DNA from 3 places in the Sinomonas terrae genome. Region 1 is predicted to be linked to each of the others. Evidence: riboswitches for the same ligand, from Rfam matches in the RefSeq annotation. Region 1 holds a riboswitch; each other region holds the start of a gene.
What was found. A riboswitch is a leader RNA that binds a small molecule or an ion and turns the genes downstream of it on or off. The one in region 1 is predicted to bind S-adenosylmethionine.
Positions count from the first base shown of each region.

Region 2: another riboswitch for S-adenosylmethionine. It lies ahead of L0M17_RS02845 (DUF1737 domain-containing protein); the one in region 1 lies ahead of L0M17_RS06850 (aminotransferase class V-fold PLP-dependent enzyme).
Region 3: another riboswitch for S-adenosylmethionine. It lies ahead of sfnG (dimethylsulfone monooxygenase SfnG); the one in region 1 lies ahead of L0M17_RS06850 (aminotransferase class V-fold PLP-dependent enzyme).

Region 1 is NZ_JAKZBV010000001.1:1,474,059-1,479,490, forward strand. Features, by position in the region: gene L0M17_RS06840 (Nramp family divalent metal transporter) at 1-1,041, opposite strand, end outside; gene L0M17_RS06845 (class I SAM-dependent methyltransferase) at 1,159-1,917, opposite strand; gene L0M17_RS06850 (aminotransferase class V-fold PLP-dependent enzyme) at 2,005-3,465, opposite strand; SAM riboswitch class IV at 3,499-3,611, opposite strand; gene hisN (histidinol-phosphatase) at 3,730-4,548, opposite strand; gene rsgA (ribosome small subunit-dependent GTPase A) at 4,598-5,432, opposite strand, start outside.
Region 2 is NZ_JAKZBV010000001.1:603,417-608,848, reverse strand. Features, by position in the region: gene L0M17_RS02860 (acyl-CoA thioesterase) at 1-222, shown strand, start outside; gene L0M17_RS02855 (ABC transporter permease) at 239-1,000, opposite strand; gene L0M17_RS02850 (ABC transporter ATP-binding protein) at 993-1,772, opposite strand; SAM riboswitch class IV at 1,976-2,115, shown strand; gene L0M17_RS02845 (DUF1737 domain-containing protein) at 2,125-2,463, shown strand; gene L0M17_RS02840 (rhodanese-like domain-containing protein) at 2,460-2,876, shown strand; gene L0M17_RS02835 (O-succinylhomoserine sulfhydrylase) at 2,880-4,082, shown strand; gene L0M17_RS02830 (SRPBCC family protein) at 4,085-4,594, shown strand; gene L0M17_RS02825 (PRC-barrel domain-containing protein) at 4,646-5,185, shown strand; gene L0M17_RS02820 (glutamate--cysteine ligase) at 5,258-5,432, opposite strand, start outside.
Region 3 is NZ_JAKZBV010000001.1:4,009,222-4,014,653, reverse strand. Features, by position in the region: gene L0M17_RS18555 (CoA-binding protein) at 1-29, opposite strand, end outside; gene L0M17_RS18550 (O-acetylhomoserine aminocarboxypropyltransferase/cysteine synthase family protein) at 26-1,417, opposite strand; gene sfnG (dimethylsulfone monooxygenase SfnG) at 1,417-2,628, opposite strand; SAM riboswitch class I at 2,671-2,781, opposite strand; gene L0M17_RS18540 (MarR family winged helix-turn-helix transcriptional regulator) at 4,493-4,948, shown strand; gene L0M17_RS18535 (chloride channel protein) at 4,945-5,432, shown strand, end outside.

The DNA of each region.
Region 1 (5,432 bases):
GAGCAGCACGGACGGGACGAGCGTGATGGCCCGTCGCAGCACGACCGGGATGCGCCGCTGGAGGAGGCCATCCATGATGGTTGCGCCGGCATAGGAGCCAACGGCGCTCGAGGCGAGGCCGCTGGCCAGGAGCCCGATGGCGAACACGGTCCCCACGAGCGGTCCGAGTGCCCCTGTGATGGCCGCGTGCGCTCCCTCGATGGTGTCGGTTCCTCCCCGGCCGCCGAGCGTCGAGGCTGCGAGGAGGAGCATCCCGACGTTGACGACGCCGGCGACCCCCAGCGCGATCAGAACGTCCAGTCGTGTCCCGTGGAGGAGGCGGGCGACGGCGCTTGCCGGCACATGCGTGTGGGGATTGGCCCGATGCCGGTCACGGGAGAGCGCCGAATGCACGTAGATCGCGTGCGGCATCACCGTGGCGCCGAGCATCGAGGCGGCAAGCAGCAGCGTGTCGGGCCCCTCGAAGCGGGGAACGAGGCCGGAGACTACGCCTGCGGGTGAGGGAGGGCTCATGGCGAGTCCCGCGAGGAATCCGATCGTGATGACGGCAAGGAGGCCCATGATCGCCAGTTCGAAGCGTTGCTGCGTCCGGTGGTCCTGGATCGCGAGGATGCCGAGGGAGACGGCTCCGACGATGAGGGCACCGATCGGCAGGGGCACGCGGAAGAGGAGTTGGAGGGCGATCGCGCCTCCCACGACTTCTGCGAGATCGGTTGCGAGTGCGACGACCTCCGCCTGGAGCCAGAAGAGGCGCCGGACGCGCGGGCGCAGGCGTTGGCTCAGGATCTCGGGGAGTGTCCGCCCGGTGACGATTCCCAGCTTCGCGGACTGGTACTGGACGAGCATGGCCATCGCGTTCGCGATCACGAGCACCCAGACGAGGAGGTAGCCGTATCGCGCGCCGGCCGTGAGGTTGGCGGCTACGTTGCCCGGATCGACGTAGGCGATGGATGCGACGAATGCAGGACCGAGGAGGCCCACGGCCATGCCCGCCGCGCCGCGCCGTGCGGCCCGCGGAGTGTCCCGCGCCGTCCTGCTCATCCTTCCGCCCCCATCGATCGCCGCCGTCTCGACGGGCCAAATCTTTGATAGGCCTCATCCACGAGTTTAGGTATCCCTAAATCTAGGCCTAGGAGGGGCTGAAGGACAATAGCCCGGTCAGGCAGGAACGGCGCTCCAGACCTGTGTGATGTACGGGAGCAGGATCAGTTCGTCGTCCCGGTGGCCCAAATGATCGTGGAGGTACCAGTCGAGATTCGCCTCGACCCGGGATCGATGTTTCTCTGTGGCCCGCAAGTAGTAGCTCCGCGACTTCGTGAGCTCTACGATCCCGAGCGTGGTGATGGGCTCCTCCCAGCGGAACGCCTCCGACTCCCAACCCGTCAGCTCTGGTCCTGACGGGGGATGGTAGTCCGGTTTGTGGACATCTCCGGCGTGCATGATGCGCGAGAGCCGGTGCACCCACGGAACCGAAGTGTCGAGCTGATTCCAGACGAGAGCCACGCGGCCCCCCGGCCTCAGGAGCCTCGCCACTTCGCGCGTTGCCGCCGGAGCATCGAACCAGTGCCATGCCTGCGCGGCAACCACAAGGTCAGCCGAGGCATCCGGCAGGCCGGTGGCCTCGGCTGTGCCGACGACGGCCTGGACTCCCGGATGCAGGCGGCGCAGTTCGCCGAGCATGTCCGGGCTCGGATCCACGGCGGTCACCGCGAGTCCGCGGGCTGAGAGCAGGCCCGAGAGCTTGCCGGTGCCTGCGCCGAGGTCGACGGCGGTGCGAGCGCCGGGTGGCACGAGCCAGTCAACGGCGTCGTCTGGGTAGCCTGGCCGGACCTTCTCGTAGTGTTCCCCGCCGGCCATGAACGCTTCTGCGAGCTCGCGCCGTCGTCGATCGTCGAACTTGGGTCCGCCCCGAGCCATGCCTTCTTCCTCCCGGAGATCCGAATGCTCCGCAGAGGAATCTACCCGCGGGAAACGCCTAGCCGCACGTCGGCGTAGGGGACGTTCTCAGTCCTCGACCGAGCACGGGGCGGCGCCTGCAGTCCCGGGGGTGTTGGGCGCCCATGCGGGGAATGGACGCGAATCGGGCACTGGGACCCAGCGGCCGACGTCGACCGCGTAGTCGAGACCCAAGCCGCGCTCCACAAGCCCACGCACACCGGTGACAAGCCTTTCGACATCCTCGAGCCGGGAGCCAAGACCGAAGCTTGCACGGAGGGAACCTGAAGCAAGACCGAGGCGGCGCAGGGCTGGATGCGCGCAGAAGCGCCCGTCGCGGATGCCCACGCCATGCTCGGCGGAGAGATAGGCGGCCGTCAGTCCGGCGTCGTGGCCTTCGACTGAGAAGTTGACGATGCCGACTGCCCCGCGCGACGCCGCGCTGACGCCGAGGTCTGAGTCCTCGAAGAGACGGTGCACCGTGACCCCCTCGATCTCGCTGAGCCCCGCCACGAGGGCGTCACGGAGCTGCTGCTCGTGTCGGTACCAGGACTTCACATCGAGGCCCTCGATGATCTGTGCAGCCTTCGCGAGGGCCGCGGCTCCGACCACGTTGGGGGACCCGGCCTCGTGCCTTGCAGGGCCCTCCGCCCAGGCCACTGAATCCAGACGGACCTCGCGAACGGCGCCGCCCCCCGCAAGGTAGGGGCGTCCGTTGTCGAGCCAATCGCGGCGGCCCACGAGGACGCCCGCGCCGAAGGGCGCGTAGAGCTTGTGACCGGAGAATGCGAGATAGTCGATGTCCGCAGCAGCGATGTCGATGCGGCGGTGGGGCGCGAGCTGCGCTGCGTCGACCAGGATGCGGGCGCCGTGTTCATGGGCGAGCGCCGCAAGCTCGGCGATCGGCAGGATCTCGCCGGTGATGTTGGAGGCTCCCGTCACAGCGACCAGACTGATCTCACTAGCCTTGAGCCACGCTTTCACGCGCTCGAGCGTCTCCGCGAGCGTGCGGGCGGCGACGACACTCCGGTGGGGCCGCCCCTGCCACGGTAGGAGGTTCGCGTGGTGCTCGATGTCGAGGTAGAGGACATCGCCCGCGGCGGGAAGGCAGCCGGCGAGGAGATTGAGCGAGTCAGTGGTGTTGCGGGTGAAGATGACCTCGTCGTCCGGCCGGCCGCCCACGAACTCACGGACGATCCTTCGTGCGTTCTCATAGACCGAGGTGCTGACCTGGGACGCGTAGCCAGCGCCGCGGTGAACGCTCGCGTAGAACGGGAGCACCTCGTTGAGGTGCGCCGCGACCTCGGCGAGGGCCGGGGCCGATGCCGCGTAGTCGAGGTTCACATACCGCGTACTCCCGCCTCCTACAAGGGGAGTGAGGAGTTCCGCGCCGACGACCTCGGCGAGCGGGTTGCGGAGGTCCACATCCCCATGGGCTGCCGCGGGCGCAGGGGATCCTGCGGGAATGATGGCGTTTGCGGGAAGGACCGGGTTTGCGGGGGACGGAGAAGCGACGGTGGGTGTGCTCATGGTGCACCTCAGGGTCGGGGCCCCGCCTCGCGGGGGCCGCGCTTGCCAAGTCCGCTCCGGACTGGCCTGGTCGTCACCCGGGGCACCCCGCCGCGTCGGAGGGTTGCCGGCCAGCAAGCCGGGGCTTCGCGCTGGCACTCGTGACCTGACCACGAGACTAGAGGACGACGGCGCGCTGCTCCAGCCCGTCGTCGCGTGTTACAGCGAGTTAAGACTCCGCTGCTCGGCGAGCCCGCGATGGCTCAGCACTGAGGAGTCGGGCCCTCAGGAGCTGAGGAGGTCATCGTGCTCCGGGTTGAGGCGGCGCAGCGCGTCCGAATGCAGGATCCCATTTGTCGCGAGGGCACTGCTGCCCCAAGGCCCCTCGACGCCCTCGAGCGACGTGAAGTGTCCGCCCGCCTCCGTGACGATCGGCACAAGGGCGGCCATGTCGTAGAGCGCGAGTTCGGGTTCGGTAGCAATGTCCACCGCCCCTTCAGCAACGAGGCAGTACGACCAGAAGTCGCCGTAGGCGCGCGTCCGCCACACATCCTCCGTGAGGGTGAGGAAATTGCCCAGGCTTCCACGTTCGCGCCAGCCGGACAGGCTTGAGTAGGAGAGCGAAGCGTCTTCGATGCGGGCCACGTCCGAAACCTTGAGCCGGGTCGCCGCGGCGAGGGAACGGCCCGTGTACGCGCCGGCGCCCTTCGCCGCCCACCACCTGCGGCCGAGCGCAGGGGCGCTGACGACGCCGACCACAATCTCATCGCCGTCAGCAAGAGCGATCAGCGTGGCCCAGACGGGCACCCCTCGCACGAAGTTCTTCGTCCCGTCGATGGGGTCGATGATCCAGCGGCGGGCTCCATGGCCGGTTGTGCCGAACTCCTCGCCGATCACTGCGTCGCGCGGGCGTGACCGTGCGAGCTGCCCACGGATCGCTTCCTCCGCCGCTCGGTCTGCATCCGTGACGGGCGTGAGGTCCGGCTTGGTCTCGACTTTCAGGTCGAGGGCTTTGAACCGGTCCATCGTCTGGGCATCGACTGAATCGGCGAGTACGTGGGCCAGACGGAGATCGTCGGTGTAGCCTTCGGCGGCAAGGGTCATGGGATCCACGCTATCGCCTCACGCACCCGCCAAGTGGGAGGCACCGGGCTCAGAGTGTGCCGAGCTCCTTGGCGTCAGCGGCCTCGTCCCGAGGACTCGCTCCCAGCAGGCGCCGGAACGACGCGAGGCGTGCCGGTCCCTGTGCACCTGCGTTTCCTCCCGCAACCCATCCATCCAAGCCGCACTCGACAGCATTGGCATCGTGGCGGCAGCCGCGTGCGCAGTCTTCGGTTCCGGGTTCGAGGTCGGGGAAGGCATGCAGGATCCGATCGGGATCGACATGCGCCAGCCCGAAGGAGCGGATGCCCGGCGTGTCGATGATCCAGCTCCCCGGCGGCGCTCCTTCGAGCCGGAGCGCCAATGCCGACGACGACGTGTGCCGCCCTCTGCCCGTCACAGCGTTGACACCGCCCGTGGCGCGGCTCGCCCCTGTGAGCGCGTTGACCATGGTCGACTTGCCGACGCCCGAGTGCCCGAGCAGCACCGTAACCTTGCCGTCGAGCTCTTCCCGCAGTCGCGCGACAGCGTCATCGTCAAGCCGCACACCACGCACCTTCGGCTCACCGGCGTCCTGAACTTCGCCGTCGTCGCCTGCAGCGTCGTCCTCGGCAGGTTCAGGCTCTTCCGGCTCTTCGGCCGTGCGGCTAACGACGACGGAGAGCGGCAGGAGATCGTAGGTCGCCAGCAGCGGGGCCGGGTCCCGGAGGTCCGCTTTCGTGACGAGGAGGAGGGGTTCGATTCCGGCGTCGTACGCGGCGACGAGGGCTCGGTCGATGAATCCGGTGCGCGGCTCCGGATTGGCCGCTGCTACGACGATGACGAGTTGGTCCGCGTTGGCGACGACGACACGCTCGACTGGATCGTCGTCGTCCGCGCTTCGCCGG
Region 2 (5,432 bases), 870 kb from region 1:
CGGTCAGGCAGCCCCAAGGGAGGCGAGCTGCACCTCACGACGTACTGCCTCACCGTCATGGTGGCGCGCGACGAGAACGGCACCGCCCGGTCAGTCAGGCCCTGGGTGCCGGTCTCGGACGAGGACCGGCGGCTGTGGGCGCATGCCCGCGAGCTCCTCGAGATCCGAGGCCGGGCCCCGGGGAACCGCCTTCCGAACCACCTGCTGGAGACCGGATCCTGAAGACCTCGAGCCAGACCTACTGCGGCTCCCAGCGAAACCACCGGATGCCGATGCCCGCGAAGACCACGATGTAGCCGATGGAGGCGATGATGCCGTCCGTCTGGTCGGCGCCCCACGCCGACGTGTTCAGGACCGCCGAGAACAGGTTGATGAGGGCACCGACCGGCGTCCACGAGGCGAAGTTCTTGAAGTCGTCGCCGAGGATGCCGGTCGAGCCGAGAATGCCGGTGAGGATCAGCAGGATGAACAGGACCCTGCCGACCGCGTTGACCGCCGTCGCGTTCTTCACGAGCCCCACGAGCGCCTGCCCGATGCTGAGGAAGACGACGGCGCCCAGCAGCGAGACAGCGAACATGAGCAGGTAGACGCCGAACGAAAACGTCGTGCTGTGCATGATGCTGCCGACGATCATGACGATCACGGAGACGATCAGGTTTGCCGCGAGCTGCACTGCGAGGCGGCTTGCCATGATGGCCCACGTCGGAGTCGGCGTCACCCGAAGCCGCTGGAAGACGCCTGCCTCCCGGTCGCGCGCCACGGTGATCGAGTAGCCGATGAGCGCCGAGGACAGCAGCCCGTAGGTGAGCGCCATGCCGATGAGGAAGCCCGGATTTCCGAGCCTCCCGCCGCGGTTGGTCACGATGAGGATGAGGATCGGGACGGCGAGGTTGAGGACGAAGGCCTGCCTGCTGCGGAGCAGGACGGTGGCGTCCGCACGAAGGAGCGAGCGCAGGGTCAGCCCGATTGGCGGGACGACGGGGGCGATGGTCTCAGTCACGGATGGCACTTCCTGTCAGCCCGATGAAGACATCTTCGAGGGTCACGTCGCCGTGGGCGACGGCGAGCACGCGCGGATCGTCGCGGTGCATGGCGACGAGCTCCTTCGGGGCGCCCAGGGCTTGGAGCCGACCGTGGTCGATGATGGCGACCCGGTCGCAGACCGCCTGGGCCTCCTCCATGGAATGAGTCGTGAGGAGGATGCTTCCGCCTCTCTGCCGCGAGCCCTCGATGCGGTCCCAGAGCTGGCGGCGGGACTGCGGGTCGAGGCCTGCGGTCGGCTCGTCGAGGAGCAGGATCGAGGGATTGTGGATCGTGGCGACCATGAGCGAGAAACGCTGCTGCTGCCCACCCGAGAGCTTCTTGAACGGCTTCGTGATCTCCTGCTGGAGCCCGACGTCCGCCAGCCGTTCCCTGATCTGCCGCTGCGGGAGGTCAAGCCCGTAGAGCCCAGCGTACAGGCGCGCAATCTGCTCGATCGTGAGCTCGGACTGGAAGCTCGAAGCTTGGAGCTGCACGCCGAGCTTCGCCTTGACGGCGAGCGGAGCGTGAACGGTCTCGACGCCATCGATCACAACCCGTCCGGAGTAGGGCTTGCGCAGGCCCTCGATGACGCTCAGCGTCGTCGTCTTTCCCGCCCCGTTCGGGCCGAGGAGCCCGAAGATCTCACCCCGCAGAATGGAAAAGCCGAGTCCGTCCACTGCGGTCTGCTGACCGTAGCGGACAACGAGATCCTGCACCTCGAGAACTGTGGGCCGCTCTGCCTCACTCACCCGGGCTACCTCCGCGTCGTGTTATTCAGTTCCTCCACCATGAGCATAGGTCTCCGGCGGCTGCAGGGAAGCGTTCCGCTCGTGCCCCCGGCCTTCTCACAGGAGAAAGCTAGAAACGGCTCGGCGCGCGTGTTTCGCGGTGTTGCCAATCGTTACCGGCTCGCCGTGGCTGGCCCCGTGGTCGCGTGCTACTTTCAAGCCAGAGTAACGAGCGCCAGCGCGCGACGGCGGGGCCTCCCCGCGCGGTCGCACTGCCCTGACTTGCTGGCCGGCAACCCTCCATCCGGCGGGGTGCCTCAGGTGACGACTCGGCAATTCGACCATCGATACGCAAGCCAGAAGGAGCCCGCCCATGTCCAACACTGCCACAGAGACGGGAGAGGCGGCCGCCACACCGCTCAACGATCCCGCCGCACCGGCGAGCGCCTCCGAGGAGCGCCTCGCCTACCGTCTGCTCACCGGTCCGGACACTCGCGAGTTCTGCGCCCGGATCTCCCAAGCCCTTGCCGAGGGCTACGTGCTCCACGGGAGCCCTGCCGCCACCTTCAACGGCACGGACGTGATCGTCGCCCAGGCCATCATCCTCCCCCACGCCGTCGCCCGGGCGGACGCGGCCGTGGCCTCCGCCGTCGACGAGCTCGCAGAGGGAATCACCAGCGAGGGCGAGTACGACGGGGAGGGCCACGCATGAGCCTCTATGAAGGTGACCTCACGCCGGAGCAGGCCTGGGACAAGCTGAAGTCGGGCTCCGCCGTCCTCGTCGATGTGCGCACCGAGGAAGAGTGGGCGCACATCGGGATCCCCGACACGCGCCAGACGGACAACGACCCGCTGTTCATCCCGTGGGTCTTCTCGGGCGGCATTCCGAACCCGGACTTCGTCATCGAACTCGAGCTCCAAGGCCCGGAGAACCGCGAGACTGAGCTGCTCTTCCTGTGCCGCTCGGGCCAGCGCTCCGCTGCGGCGGCGGCCGCCGCGACGAACCTCGGCTTCAGGGCGTACAACGTGCTCGAGGGCTTCGAGGGCGTGCCCGGGCCCGATGGGCAGCGGAACGTGAACGGATGGAAGAACCGGGGCCTCCCCACGAACGTAGGACAAGAGTAGTCAGTGACCTTCAACATCGACGCCGCGAGCTGGAGCGAAGACACCCAGGCTGTGCGCGGCGGGCTTGACCGCAGCAATTTTCAGGAAACTTCAGAGGCCCTGTTCCTCAACTCCGGCTTCGTATACGAGTCGGCGGAGGCAGCCGAGAGGGCGTTCACCGGCGAGGACGAGCGCTTCGTCTACTCCCGCTACGGCAATCCGACCGTGGCCACGTTCCAAGAGCGGCTTCGGCTCCTCGAGGGCACCGAGGCGTGCTTCGCGACGGCCTCCGGCATGTCGGCCGTGTTCACCGCGCTCGGTGCGCTGCTCGGGGCTGGCGACAGGGTCGTCGCGGCCCGCAGCCTCTTCGGCTCGTGCTTCGTGATCCTCAACGAAATCCTCCCCCGCTGGGGCGTCGAGACCGTCTTCGTCGACGGCCCCGACGTCGACCAGTGGCGCGAGGCGCTTTCGGTACCGACAAAGGCGGTCTTCTTCGAGTCGCCGTCGAATCCGATGCAGGAGCTCGTGGACATCCAGACGGTTGCGGACCTTGCGCACGCGGCTGGGGCGACCGTCGTCGTCGACAATGTCTTCGCGACCCCGCTCCTGCAGCGGAGCCTCGACTTCGGCGCCGACGTCGTCGTGTACTCGGGCACGAAGCACATCGACGGTCAGGGTCGCGTGCTCGGAGGCGCGATCCTCGGGCCGAAGGACTACATCGAAGGCCCGGTCAAGCAGCTCATGCGGCACACGGGCCCAGCGCTCAGCCCGTTCAACGCGTGGGTCCTCACGAAGGGCCTCGAGACGATGGGCCTGCGGGTGCGGCACTCGTCGGCGAACGCGCTCGCGATCGCGGAGTGGCTCGAGGCGCAGCCGGAGGTCGGCTGGGTCAAGTACCCGCACCTCAAGTCGCACCCGCAGTACGAGCTCGCCCGCAAGCAGATGAGCGCGGGCGGCACCGTGCTGACGTTCGAGCTCAACGCGCCCGACGGCGGCGGCAAGGACGCCGCGTTCCGGTTCCTCAACGGGCTGCGGATCGTCGACATCTCGAACAACCTGGGCGACTCGAAGTCGCTCGTCACCCATCCGGCGACGACGACCCACCGGGCCATGGGTCCCGAGGGCCGCGCGGCGATCGGGCTGGGCGACGGCGTCCTGCGGCTCAGCGTGGGCCTCGAGGACGTCGGCGACCTCATCGGCGACCTCGAGCAGGCTCTCAAGGCCTGAGCGTGCCCGGGCGGCTGCGGCACTTCGAACTCCGGCTCGAGACGCCGCTGCCTGCCCCGGTCGCGTGGGCCCGGATCCTGGATCTCCGGGCCCACGACCGGCTCATCCCGTTCACGCATATCATCGAGGGCCTCGCCTCCGCGGACGAGTTGCAGCCAGGCCACCGATTCGTTGCGTGCACGCTGCTCACCCGTGTTGGCTTCCGCGGCCGCCTGCTCGGGTTCAACGACGTCATGACGGTTGAGGAGATCGATCCGCCCGAGGGCTCCCGCGCGGGGCACGCACGGATTGTGAAGTCGGGCAAGCTCGTCCGCGGCTCGATCGAGGTCACTGTGAGTCCGGGGCGCGGAGGCGCCGCGGGTCACCCCGAAGAACGGACGACGGCGGGCTCCACGGTGCGCTGGGTCCAGGACTTCGGCTTGTCGCGCTTCCCGTGGATCGTAGGCCTGGCGGCGTTCGCCGTCGCCCGCCCCGCGTACTGGGTCACGCTCAAGCGGCTGCTTCGCGGGTGAAAGCCCGGCGGCCGGTGCTTGCCGACTCGCTTCGGCGGGTAATCAGGGTCAATGTTCACCAACGATCAGATCGACAGCCTGACGGACAAGAGCGGCAACGTCGTCACCCCGGACGGGGAGAAAATCGGGGGAATCGGGCACTTCTACCTCGACGACGAGACGGGCGAGGCGAACTGGCTGACAGTCAAGACCGGCCTGTTCGGGACCCACGAGTCCTTCGTTCCGCTCGATGAGGCGAGGCTCCAGGACGATGACCTGGTGGTTCCCTACTCGAAGGACCAGGTGAAGGACGCGCCCCACATCGACCCGGACAATCGGCTGGAGCAAGACGAGGAAGACCGCCTCTACGACTACTACCGTGGCCTCGGATGGACCGGCCGCGGCCCCGACGCCGGGGAGAGGCCGATCACTGATGCCGCGACGACCGCCACCGGCTACGCGGCCACGGGCGGGGGCGGAAGCGGATACGAGGCCGCCGCCGCCCAGCGGCAGGAGATGGGGCGGCGGGAAACGGAGGGCTCGCGGCTACGGAGGTATGTCCGGACCGAGACGCGCCCGGACGAGGCGCGCGCTGAGACGCGCCCGGACTGAGACGCGCCCGGACTGAGACCCGCCCGGACTGAGACGCGCGCTGGGACACGCCCGGCCTGAGGCTGCCGAACGCTAGGCGCTCAAGACATTGGTCGCCCGGCGCACGACGCTCAGCGCGACCCTGCTGCCGTCGTCCCAGGTCCCTTCGGGGGACGCTGTGCGCTCGAGCGCCATCCGGACGGCTGCAGGGATGCCGGCCGCCTCGGCGGCCAGGCGCTGCGCCCGGGCCCCGGTTCCCCGCTCAAGC
Region 3 (5,432 bases), 2.5 Mb from region 1:
CAGGTGCGTTGGCTGACGGCGGTGCTCATTTCGCTGCTCCCTTCGAAGAGGCGACGGCGCGGCCTTGGACGCTGGGCAGGGAGCAGGCCTCGCCGTCGTACGTCGGGGCGGCGAACTCTTCTTCCAAGCCGGCGATCTGCGAAGCCTCCAGGGCCTGGTCGAGGTCCCAGATGATGTCCTCGACGTCCTCGAGCCCCACCGAGAGCCGGATCAGGTCCTCCGGCACGCCCGCCGCGGCGAGCTGCTCTGAGGAGAGCTGCTGGTGCGTCGTCGAACCGGGGTGAAGGACGAGCGTCCGCGCGTCGCCGATGTTCGCGAGGTGGCTCGCGATCTGGAGCGCCTCGATGAACTTGGCACCGGCCGCGCGCCCGCCCTTGACCCCGAAGCTGAACACGGAGCCGACGCCGAGCGGCAGAAGCTCTTTCGCGCGCTCGTGCTGCGGGTGCGACGGCAGGCCCGCGAAGTTCACGTACGTGACGCGAGGATCCGCGGCGAGCCATTCCGCGACGCGCTGCGCGTTCGCGAGGTGCGCGTCCATGCGCTGAGGGAGCGTCTCGACGCCCTGCAGGAGCTGGAACGCCGACTGTGCGGGGAGCGAGGGCCCGATGTCGCGGAGCTGCTCGGAGCGGAGCTTCGTGAGGAAGCCGTACTCGCCGAAGTTGCCCCACCATGAGACGTTGCCGTAGCTCGGCACGGGCTCGGTCATCGAGGGGAACTTCCCGTTGCCCCAGTTGAACGTCCCGCTCTCGACGACGACGCCGCCCAGAGTGGTGCCGTGGCCGCCGAGGAACTTGGTCGCGGAGTGGATCACGATGTCCGCGCCGTGTTCGATCGGCCGGAGGAGGTACGGGGGAGTGAGCGTCGAGTCGACCACGAGGGGGATGCCGTGCTCGTGGGCGACGGCGGCGAGCCCGGGAAGGTCCGCGATGTCGCCTGACGGGTTCGCGACGATCTCCGTGTAGATCGCCTTCGTGTTCTCGCGTAGCGCGGCCTTGAAGTCCGCGGCCTCCGTGCTGTCCACGAACGTTGTGTCGACGCCGAAGCGCCGGAGGGTCACGTCGAGCTGCGTGATCGTGCCGCCGTAGAGCTTCGACGACGCCACGATGTGGTCGCCCGCCTGGGCGAGCGCGGCGAACGTGATGAACTCGGCGGCCATGCCCGACGACGTCGCGACCGCGCCGATGCCGCCCTCGAGGGACGCGACGCGCTCCTCGAAGGCAGCGACGGTGGGGTTGCCGATGCGCGAGTAGATGTTGCCGTACTTCTGCAGCGCGAAGAGGTTCGCGGCGTCGTCGGTGTCCTTGAAGACGAACGACGTCGACTGGTAGATCGGGACCGCCCGCGCCCCGTGCTCCGCGTCCGGCGTTCCGCCGGCGTGCAGGGCCCGGGTGCGGAAGCCGAATTGACGCTCGGCCATCAGGCGCCTGCTCCGGCGAGGTTCGAACCGGTGAGCTCCCGCACGGCGTCGAAGTTCGTCACGGGGAGGAGCTCGGTGTTGAGCTCCGTGCCGTTCTTGCGGGCGAGGTCCGCCTCGAGCTCGCGCACGATCGGGAGCACGTCCCGGCCGAACGCCTCGACCTCCTCCTGGAAGTGCAGGTAGCACGTGAGGAGCAGGTTCACACCGATCTTCTTGTACTCGACGATCCTCTCGGCGATCTGCTCGGGCGTGCCGATGAGCTTCGTGCGGAAGCCGTCGTTGTACTGGACGAGGTCCTCGAACGTCGAGTCCTCCCACATGCCCTTGCCGTCCTTCGTGGACTGGCCGGCCTCCTTGACGGCGGCGGCGAAGCCCTCGACCGCGGGGCGGTGCGCCTTCGCGACGATCTCGCGGAGGGTCTCGTGGGCTTCCTTCTCCGTGTCGCGGGCGATCACGAAGCCGTTGAGGCCGAACCGCGGGGCGGCGGGGGCCCTGCGGCCTTCCTCCGCGGCGGCGAGGACGCCGGCGATGTTGGCCTTGAAGCCCTCGATGTCGCGGCCGTTGGAGAAGTACCAGTCGGCGGTGCGGCCTGCTGCTGCCTGAGCCGCCGTCGAGTTGCCGCCGAAGAAGATCTCCGGGTGCGGGCGACCTTCAACGCTCACCGGCGCAGGGTTCAGCGTGAAGTTGTTGATGTTGTAGTACTTGCCCGACTGCGAGTAGCCCTGCTCGGTCCACAGGCCGCGGAGCACGTTGATGAACTCCTCGGTGCGGACGTAGCGCTCGTCGTGCTCGAGCCATTCGAGGCCGAAGTTCACGAACTCGTCCTTGAGCCAGCCCGAGACGATGTTCACGGCCGCGCGGCCGCCCGAGAGGTGGTCTGCGGTGATGATGAACTTCGCGAGCACGCCGGGGTGCCACATGCCGGGGTGCACGGCCGCGATGACCTTGAGCCGCTCGGTCGCGCCGAGGAGCGCAAGCGAGAACGACGTGGCCTCGTGCTGCTTGTCCGCGCCGTAGCTCGCGGCGTAACGGGTCTGGGTGAGGGCGTACTCGAAGCCCGCGTTCTCGGCGATGCGTGCGAGGGTGCGGTTGTAGTCGAACTCCCAGTTGGTGCGCTGTTCGATCGTGGAGACCACAAGGCCTCCCGAGACGTTGGGCACCCAGTACGCGAACTTGAGGGGGGTCTCGAAATCAATGACGTGGTCGGACACGGCTGCGCTCCTTAACTCGGGCGCGACGCGAGCGGGGGACACTCACCATCGCTTCTGGCGGTAGCACCTTTGGCTCGTCGATTTGGTGACGACGGTTGGCCAGGGTTGCTGCGGCGTCACAGATCCAGATCTCTCAGCCGCTCGGGATGGGTCACTGTGATTCTGCTCGCGGGCGCCGTAACGGTGCAAATTATTTCGTCATAGAGGATGCCGACTTGCATTCGCCGAAGCTTCTTCGGTTGGAGGGGCCTCGCTGGGCGGAGCCCCGCTGGGCGTCGGGGGCCTCGATGGGCGGGCCTGGGGCCGACCGGGCGGCTCCGAGGCCGGGGGGCGCCAACGGGCAGCGGGGAGCACCGACGTCGGGGTCCGCTTGGTCGCCAGGGCCCCGTACGTAATCCCCCGCTCGTCGACGTAATCCGACGCTCGTCGTCCGGCCGGCCTACAGCTCGCGCCGTCACCTCCGCAGGGTGCCCCTGCAAGCTTGCGCCGTCACCTCCGCAGGGTGCGCCTGCAAGCTTGCGCCGTCACCTTCGCAGGGTGCGCCTGCAAGCTTGCGCCGTCACCTTCGCAGGGTGCGCCTCCGCAGGGTTCGGGTGGGCGGGGTCAGATTCCGACCGGCTTCGACGGCGCAATCGAGCCACGGTCGGCGTGTCGGGGGCGGGCTCGCCGAGGAAGGGCTTCAATCCTGGTCGGGAACGGACGGCCTGGGTGCCAAGGGGTGGGGTCGACGGCGGTGAGCGGACGACGATGGGCTGGCGTAGGAGCTTGCGCCGTCACCTTCGCAGGGTGCGCCTCCGCGTTCGGGCTGGCGGGCGCAGATTCCGACCGGCTTCGACGGCGCGATCGAGCCGGGGTCGGCGTGTCGGGGCGGGCGCGCCGAGGAAGGGCTTCAATCCCGGTCGAGAACGAGGGCCGGGGTGCCAAGGGGGTGGGGTCGACGGCGGTGAGCGGACGACGGGCTGGCGTAGGAGCTTGCGCCGTCACCTTCGCAGGGTGCGCCTCCGCGTTCGGGCTGGCGGGCGCAGATTCCGACCGGCTTCGACGGCGCGATCGAGCCGGGGTCGGCGTGTCGGGGGCGGGCGCGCCGAGGAAGGGCTTCAATCCCGGTCGGGAACGAGGGCCGGGGTGCCAAGGGGGTGGGGTCGACGGCGGTGAGCGGACGACGGCGGCTGGCGTGGAAGCTTGCGCCGTCACCTCCGCGGGGTGCGCCTCCGCAGGGTCCGGGTGGGTGGGCGTCAGATTCCGGCCGGCTTCGACGACGCGATCCAGCCACGGTCGGCGCGTCGTGGGCGGGCGCGCCGATGAAGGGCTTCAATCCCGGTCGGGAACGGACGTCCTGGGTGCCAAGGGGATGGGGGCGACGGCCGTGAGCGGAGGACGGCGGTCGGCCCGGACGAGCGGTCGACGGCGGTGCCCGCCCGTCGTCGTCCGCTTGCTTTGGGCGAGGCGTCGGGTGCCGTGCAAGCTTGCGCCGTCACCTCCGCGGGGTTCGCCTCCGCAGGGTTCGGGTGGGCAGGCGTGAGATTCCGACCGGCTTCGACGGCGCGATCGAGCCAGGGTCGGCGTGTCGGGGGCGGGCGCGCCGAGGAAGGGCTTCAACCCCGGTCGGGAACGGACGGCCGGGGTGCCGGGATGGGGGTGACGGTGGCTGGCGTCGGGGCGTCCGGGCGAGCCCGGGTGAGTGTCGGGGCGTCTGGGCGAGCCCGGGTGAGTGGTGCGGCGTCTGGGCGAGCCCGAGCGAGTGGTGCGGCGTCCGGACGAGCCCGGGCGAGTGGACGGGAGGCGGGCGGACTACGGCGGCCGCGCCCCCGCCGTCGTCCCCCCGCCTTTGAACTCAGCCCTTGCACTGTGCAAGACTTGTCGTATGACAAATCCTCTCGACGCCCAAGTCGACGCGCTCCAGCGAGCCACGCGCGATCTGCTCGCAGTCGCCATGCAGAGCGTCGACGAGGTCACTGAACTCTCCCTGCCACAGATGCGAATGCTGTTCGCCCTCCACGATCACGGGACCGTGCCAAGTGGTGCGCTGGCCCACATCCTCGGGGTCTCCGGATCCTCGGTGACCCGCTTGGCGGACCGGCTCAGCACGGGAGGGTACGTGCAGCGCACGCAGTCGGCCGAGAACCGGAGCCTCGTGCTGCTCTCCCTGACGGAAGCCGGGAACGGCGCGGTCGAGGCGGTCCTCCGCCGGCGCGATGAGGAGTTCCGGGAGGCGCTCGCACACCTCGAGCCGGGGCAGCGCGAGCATCTCGCCGCGGGACTCGGCGCGCTCCACGAGCACCTTTCGGCTACCTCGCTGAGCAGGGCGGTGGTCGCATGACGACGCATCGTGGCCACGAGCTGAGCGACTTCTCCGTGGACAAGCGCATGATTCTCGTCGCGGCCCTCGCGCTCCCCGTCGGCGCGTTCGGGGCGCTCGCGGCCTGGGCCCTCCTGCGCCTCATCGGCCTCGCCACCAACCTCTTCTTCTACGGGAGAGTCTCGACGAGCCTCATCGCGGTCGGGGGTGGGCACCCCTGGTGGCAGATGCTCCTGCTGCCCGTCGCGGGCGGGCTCGTGATCGGCCTCATGGCGCGCTTCGGCTCGGAGAAGATCCGAGGTCATGGCATGCCCGAGGCCATCGAATCGATCCTCATCGGCGGCAGCCGGGTCGATCCCAAGGTTGCCGTGCTCAAGCCGATCTCGGCAGCCATCAGCATCGGCTCGGGCGGCCCGTTCGGCGCGGAAGGGCCCATCATCATGACGGGCGGGGCGATCGGCTCGATCCTCGCCCAGCACCTCCACCTCACGGCGGACGAACGCAA